DNA from 2 places in the Stenotrophomonas sp. TWI819 genome. Region 1 is predicted to be linked to the other one. Evidence: riboswitches for the same ligand, from Rfam matches in the RefSeq annotation. Region 1 holds a riboswitch; the other holds the start of a gene.
What was found. A riboswitch is a leader RNA that binds a small molecule or an ion and turns the genes downstream of it on or off. The one in region 1 is predicted to bind thiamine pyrophosphate.
Positions count from the first base shown of each region.

Region 2: linked by a shared signal. The riboswitch ahead of thiC (phosphomethylpyrimidine synthase ThiC) and the one ahead of ABE463_RS00885 (TonB-dependent siderophore receptor) in region 1 are both predicted to bind thiamine pyrophosphate.

Region 1 is NZ_JBDJKY010000001.1:182,232-185,644, forward strand. It holds gene ABE463_RS00875 (hypothetical protein) at 1-710, shown strand, start outside; gene ABE463_RS00880 (phosphotransferase) at 811-1,947, shown strand; TPP riboswitch at 1,987-2,082, shown strand; gene ABE463_RS00885 (TonB-dependent siderophore receptor) at 2,150-3,413, shown strand, end outside.
Region 2 is NZ_JBDJKY010000010.1:64,829-68,241, forward strand. It holds gene thiC (phosphomethylpyrimidine synthase ThiC) at 1-1,258, opposite strand, end outside; TPP riboswitch at 1,400-1,501, opposite strand; gene ABE463_RS14300 (BCCT family transporter) at 1,794-3,362, shown strand.

The sequences.
Region 1 (3,413 bases):
ACAACGTGCGTCTGCTCGGCGGTACCGGTCTGCTCAGCGGCGATGTGTCGCTGGATGCCTCCGGCCGTGTGGGCAAGGGCAGTGCCGATCTGCGCGGCACCGGGGCACGGCTGAGCGTCGCCGGCATTGCCATGCGCGGCGATGCGCAGCTGCAGGCCCGGCTGCAACGTGCGGATTTCGACAGCCGCCAGTTCGATCTGAGCGGCACCACGGTGGACCTGCGCAACATCTACGTGGGCGACGAAAAAAGTGACGGACGCTGGTGGGGCAACGTAGCGATCCGCAGCGGGCATATTGATGCGGCCGCGCCGTTCCAGGTCGATGGCCTGGCGGATCTGCGCCTGCGCGATGCCGGGCCGTTGCTCGGCGTGTTCGCTCAGCGCAGCGAATACCCGCGCTGGGTGCTCGGGATGCTGGATTCCGGGGAAGTGCAGGCCAGTGGGCAGTTGCGTTGGCGCAGCGGCCAACTGATCGTAGAGGACCTGAAGGCCGAGAACGAACGTCTGTCCTTGCAGGCGCGGCTGGATCTTCGTCATGCGCAGCGTCGCGGTGATCTGTATATACGCTGGGGCGTGCTGGGGGCCGGCATCGAGCTGCAAGGCGAGCAGCGCAAATGGCACCTTGCCGGCGCCCGCGACTGGTATGCCGAGCAACCGCGACTGCTGCCGGCCAAGCCGGCCGCCGCGAAGCAGGGCAACAGCACGCCCTGAGGGAGTAGACGGCTCCCCTCGGTGGGCCCGGCTTGGTATCCTCGCCGCGCCCACTGTCTGGTGACAGCGTGCCTTTTCGCCGTCATCGACCCGTTATCCCATGAGCAACAGCACCCACCGCGTCCAAGGCCTCAACAACGATGAGGTGGCCGCCGATTGGCCCGCCATCACCGACCGCGAGATCACTTGGCTGCGTGAGCGGTTTCCGCAGCTGGGCGAAGCGAGCCAGGTGCTGTGGCACAGCCCGCGGCCGATGTCTGCCGCCGCGATTGTCCAGAGCGAACGGGGCAGGGTGTTCGTCAAGCGCCACCATGGCAGCGTCCGCAGCGCAGCCGGCCTGACCGAAGAGCACCGTCTGCTCCAGCACCTGGCTGCCCAGGGCGTGCCGGTGGTCGAGGTGCTGCAGGACCGCGACGGTGCAACGGCGGTCGAACACGAGGGCTGGACCTACGAGCTGCATACCGTGGGCCGCGGCCAGGACATTTATCGCGACGCGCCGTCCTGGACGTTGCTGACCGATACCGCGCAGGCGCGCGAGGCGGGCCGGATGCTGGCGCGACTGCACCGCGCGTCAGCCAGCTATCACGCACCCCAGCGCAGCACCCACCTGCTGGTCGCGCGCGATGATCTGCTCCGCGCTGTCGATCCGGTTGCCGCTATTCACGCCGGGCTGGGTGATCGCCCTGGATTGGCGGCCTACCTTGCGCGACAGGACTGGCAGGCCGATCTGCAGCGGGCGGTGCTGCCCTGGCACGCCGGGCTGGCTCAGCGCCTGCAGGCCGAGCCTCGCCTGTGGGCGCACAACGACTGGCATGTGTCCAATCTGCTCTGGCGTCAGGACGGCGATACGTACGTCGTCGAGACCGTGCTCGATGTTGGCCTTGCCTCACCGACCAGTGCCTTGTTCGACCTGGCCACCGCCATTGAACGCAACGCGGTGGCCTGGCTGGCGCTGGAGCGCGGCGAGGCGGCCGTGCGCGTGGATATCGCGCTGGCCCTGCTGGCCGGCTACCGCGAGATCGTGCCGCTGTCTGCCGAGCGCGTGCACCTGCTGGCCGATCTGCTGCCTGTCGTCCAGCTCGACTTCGCACTGTCGGAAGTGGAGTATTTCGAGGCCGTGACCCACTCGCCGGCCAATGCCGACGTGGCCTACCACACCTTCCTGCTCGGGCATGCTGACTGGTTCAGCACCCCGGCAGGGCAGGGCCTGCTGAAGGCGCTGCACGCCGCCGCCTGAGGGCAGGCTCGCAAATCCGTACGGTTTGTAGTGAAATAGTCACAGAAGCGGGGGTGCCTGGCGAAACCAGGCTGAGAGAGTCCCTTGGAACCTGATCCGGTTTGCACCGGCGTAGGGAGCTTTGAGCAGCAGGCATACCGCCGTGATGGGTCGGTGCGCGTGCGTGCCTTCGCTTCGTCTCCCCCAGCTGATGACGAATCGAATGAACCTTTGCTTCCGCCCCACGCTGTTGTCCGCCGCCCTCTGCGCCGCGCTGCCTCTTCATGCCAACGATCTCGCGGACGCGCCCGAGCGCTCGCCGACCGAGCTCGCCGCCGTGCGCGTGCAGGCGCATCAGCCGGCAGCTACCACCACGCAGACCAGCAGTTTCGGCGCGGGTGACTGGAAGAGCACCCCGGCCTCGGTGAACGTCCTGGATCGCGATCTGCTGGACAGCCGCCAGGTGCGTACGTTGTCCGAACTGGCCAGTAACGATGCCTCGCTGGGCGACAGCTACGCGCCGGTCGGTTACTACCAGAACATCGCGATCCGCGGCTTCCCGCTGGATACCGGTACCGGCTACCGTTTCAATGGGCTGTCCATCACGGGCGAGCAGCGCCTGGCGCTGGAGAACATCCAGTCGGTGGAGATCCTCAAGGGTGAGGCGGGGCTCGCCGCGGGCGTGATGGCACCGGGTGGGATCATCAACTACGTGGGCAAGCGCCCGGCCGAGGTGCGCAATGTCACCCTCGGCACGGATTCGGAAGGCTCACGCTACACCGCGGTGGATCTCGGCCACTGGCTGTCGCCGCGTTTTGGCGTGCGTTTCAATGCCGCCTGGGAAGACAGCGATTCCTACATCGATCACGCCGACGGGCGCCGCAACTTCTATTCGCTGGCCACCGACTGGCTGATCGGCGAGCGCGGCAAGCTGGAGGTGGATGCCAACTACCAAACCAGCGCGCAGCGCTCGGCCTCGGGCTATCAGCTGCTGGGCGCCACCGAGCTGCCGCGCGGCGTGGACCGCAAGCACATGCTGGGCTACCAGGCCTGGCAGCGGCCGGTCGGCATCGACAGCACCAACCTCACTGCATTGCACACCTACGACTTCAGCCCGACGTGGCAATCGCGAGTATCGGCCAGCTACAGCCGCTCGGTGATCGACGACAACGTCGCCTTCGCCTACGGCTGCTACTACGCCGCCGGCTGTGCCGATGGCAGCGTGCCGGGCAACTACTTCGCGCCCAACGGCGACTACGACATCTACGATTACCGCAGCCCGGATGACACCCGCCGCAACCTCGAATTCCGTGGCGAACTGCGCGGCAGGTTCGCCACCGGCGATGTCCGGCACGAGCTGAGCGTGGGTGCGGACCGTTTCGAGCGCACCGTGGACAAGCGCCGCAACGTCAACGAGTACGTGGGCACCGCCAACATCCACGATGCACAGGTGCCGCAGTTCGAACCGTCACCGCTGATGCCGGGCG
Region 2 (3,413 bases), on a different contig from region 1:
GCACATCATGCTTCCACGCGATCTTCGTCAGCTCGCCCAGCGTCTCGAGCTCGCCGAACTGCGCGGCATCGTTGGCATCGGCGATACAGCCCGGGCGCAGGCCGTCGCCCAGCGAGAAGGTCACGTCGTAGGCCTTCATGATCTCGCAGATGTCCTCGAAGTGCGTGTAGAGGAAGTTCTCCTTGTGATGGGCCAGGCACCACTTGGCCATGATCGAGCCACCGCGCGAGACGATGCCGGTCACGCGCTTGGCGGTCAGCGGCACGTAACGCAGCAGGACCCCGGCGTGGATGGTGAAGTAGTCCACGCCCTGCTCGGCCTGCTCGATCAGCGTGTCGCGGAAGATCGCCCAGTTCAGTTCCTCGGCACGGCCATCAACCTTCTCCAGCGCCTGGTAGATCGGCACGGTCCCGATTGCCACCGGCGAATTACGCAGAATCCATTCGCGCGTTTCATGGATGTGCTTGCCGGTGGACAGATCCATCACGGTATCGCCGCCCCAGCGGATCGCCCAGACGAGCTTTTCCACCTCCTCGGCAATGCCCGAGGACACCGCGCTGTTGCCGATGTTGGCGTTGATCTTGGTCAGGAAGTTGCGGCCGATGATCATCGGCTCGCTTTCCGGGTGGTTGATGTTGTTGGGCAGCACGGCACGGCCACGCGCGATTTCATCGCGGACGAACTCGGGGGTGATGATCCTGGGGATCGAGGCACCGAAGGACTCGCCGGGATGCTGCTTCAGCAGTGCGGCGTCGCGGATCGCATCGAGCCGCTGGTTCTCGCGGATCGCCACGAACTCCATTTCCGGCGTGATGATGCCGCGGCGTGCGTAGTGCATCTGGGTGACGTTGGCGCCTGCCCGCGCACGGCGTGGCTGCAACCGCGCGGGGAAGCGCACCGCATCGAGCCGTGCATCGGTCTGACGCGAACGGCCGAATGCCGAGCTCAGGCCTTCCAGCACCTCGGTATCGCCGCGCTCGGCTACCCAGGCGGCGCGCAGCGCAGGCAGACCGGCGGAGAGGTCGATGGCGACAGCCGGATCGGTGTACGGGCCGGAGGTGTCGTACACCGTGACCGGCGCGTTCTCTTCGCCACCGAACAAGGTGGGCGTGCGGGTCAGGGTGATCTCGCGCATCGGCACCTGCAGATCGGGGCGCGAGCCCTGCACGTGGATCTTGTGCGAGCCGGGAATCGGCCGGGTGACCGATTCGGAGAGTTGCTGGGCCTGTTGCTGCAGGGCGGAGAGCTGTGCGTTCATCGAGGCATCGTCCTAGGTTCAATCCCCGCACAGGGACTGTGCGGTTCTATGCGAGGGATTCGCATGGGAGGGACGAAACGGCGGCGCTCGACGGACGGATTGCGGGCGGTCTCCGGGCGCGGTGGCCCTACGGCGCAATGCATCTGCAGATGCGAAGCTTCCCTACGCCGGTATCAACCGGATCAGGTTCGAAGGGACTGTCTCAACCTTGGCCACTGGGCCGCGGTACCCCCGCTTCGGGGCGAATTAGAGCACAAAGCGACGCCCACGGGCGCACGACCACGCCCCACACTGACGTGATCGGCCTTTGCATGTGAACAGAGCACCGACACCCCATGCACTACCATGCTGCAGCGCGGTATGCGGTGCGGTCAGGGGGGTAGCTTCCCGATCGTGCGCACACCGCGCTCTGCTCGACGCCAGTGACGTCCGTACTGACCGGCCTCGACCGGCTTGATCCGCCCCAGTCGTTGCCGTTGTGCCGCTGGAGATTGCAAGCCTCGGCTCGCCCCCAACTGATCGGAGACACGCCTGCATGGTGTTCCGCATTTCCATCGCACTGGTCGCACTGCTGGTGCTGATCGCCGGCCTCGCGCCGGGCCCCTTCAACGAGGTCGTCCAGAGCGGCCTGTCCACCATCATCCGCAGTACCGGCTGGCTGTATCTGCTGGTGGTGTTCATCACGCTGTCGTTCCTGATGTACCTGGCCTTCGGCCGCTTCGGTTCGCTGCGCATCGGCGGCGAGGATGCCGAGCCTGATTTTTCCAATGCGAGCTGGATGTCGATGTTGTTCGCCGCCGGCATGGGCATCGGCCTGGTGTTCTGGGGCGCGGCCGAACCGATCTCGCACTTCGTGAAGCCACCGGAAGGACTGGCACCGCAGAGCATGGAGGCGGCGCGCGCATCGATGCGCTACGCGTTCTTCCATTGGGGCCTGCATCCGTGGGCGATCTATGCGCTGATCGGCCTGGCGATGGCCTGGTTCCAGTTCAACCGCAACGGGCGCGGGCTGATCAGCGATCTGCTGCAGCCGATCATCGGCGCGCATCACCGTGGCTGGATGGGCACGGTGGTCAACGTCGCCGCCGTGGTCGCCACGGCGATCGGTGTGGCCACGACGCTGGGCTTCGGCACGATCCAGATCGCGGCCGGCCTTGAGCGCGTGTTTGGCATCCAGGCCTCGGTGCCGGTGCAGCTGACCATCATCGCGGTGGCATTCGTGCTGTATATGGCCTCCACCACCAGTGGCGTGCACCGCGGCATCAAGTGGCTGTCGAATTTCAATCTCGGTCTGGCGGCGTTGCTGCTCGCGCTGATCCTCGTACTGGGGCCGACCGGTTTCATCTTCGATACGTTCACCACCACGATCGGCTCGTACCTCAATTCACTGGTGACGATGAGCCTGCGGATGTCCCCGTTCTCAGGCAGCACGTGGGTGGCAGACTGGACGATCTTCTACTGGGCGTGGTGGATCGCGTGGGCGCCGTTCGTGGGCTCGTTCATCGCGCGCGTCTCGCGCGGGCGCAGCATCCGCGAGTTCGTGCTGGGCGTGGTGATCGCGCCGAGCGTGCTGGGCTTCCTGTGGTTCTCGGTATTCGGCGGCACGGCGCTGTGGTCGCAGATCTTCGGCCACGTGGATCTGGCCCAGGCGCTGGGCAATGGCTACGAGACGGTGTTGTTCACGATGTTCGACAGCCTGCCGATGCCGACGGTGCTGTCGGTGATCGCGCTGGTGCTGTTGATGATCTTCTTCGTGACCTCGGCCGATTCGGCGGTGCTGGTGCTGGCGACGATGTCGACGGAGGAGTCCGGTGATCCGCCGCTGGCGCGCCGGATGGTGTGGGGCGTGGCGATTGCGTTGATCGCGGGCGTGCTGTTGTTGGCCGGTGGACTCAATGCGCTGCAGGGGATGATCACGATCGCGGCGTTGCCGTTTGCGTTGTTGATGCTGGCGGTGATGTGGTCGTTGTACCGGGTGCTGGATATGGAGCATGCGTTGCAGCGCCGCCGTGCGCAGCGCGCGCGGCGGTTGATGGATGAGTGGATCGAGCGGGAGATCGCGGCGCAGGAAGAGACGCGCGATGAGGCGGCTCGAGCGCCTTAGGGTGGTCGGGTTGGTCGCTTCGTGCGGCCCGGTTCCGGGGCTATGGGTGGG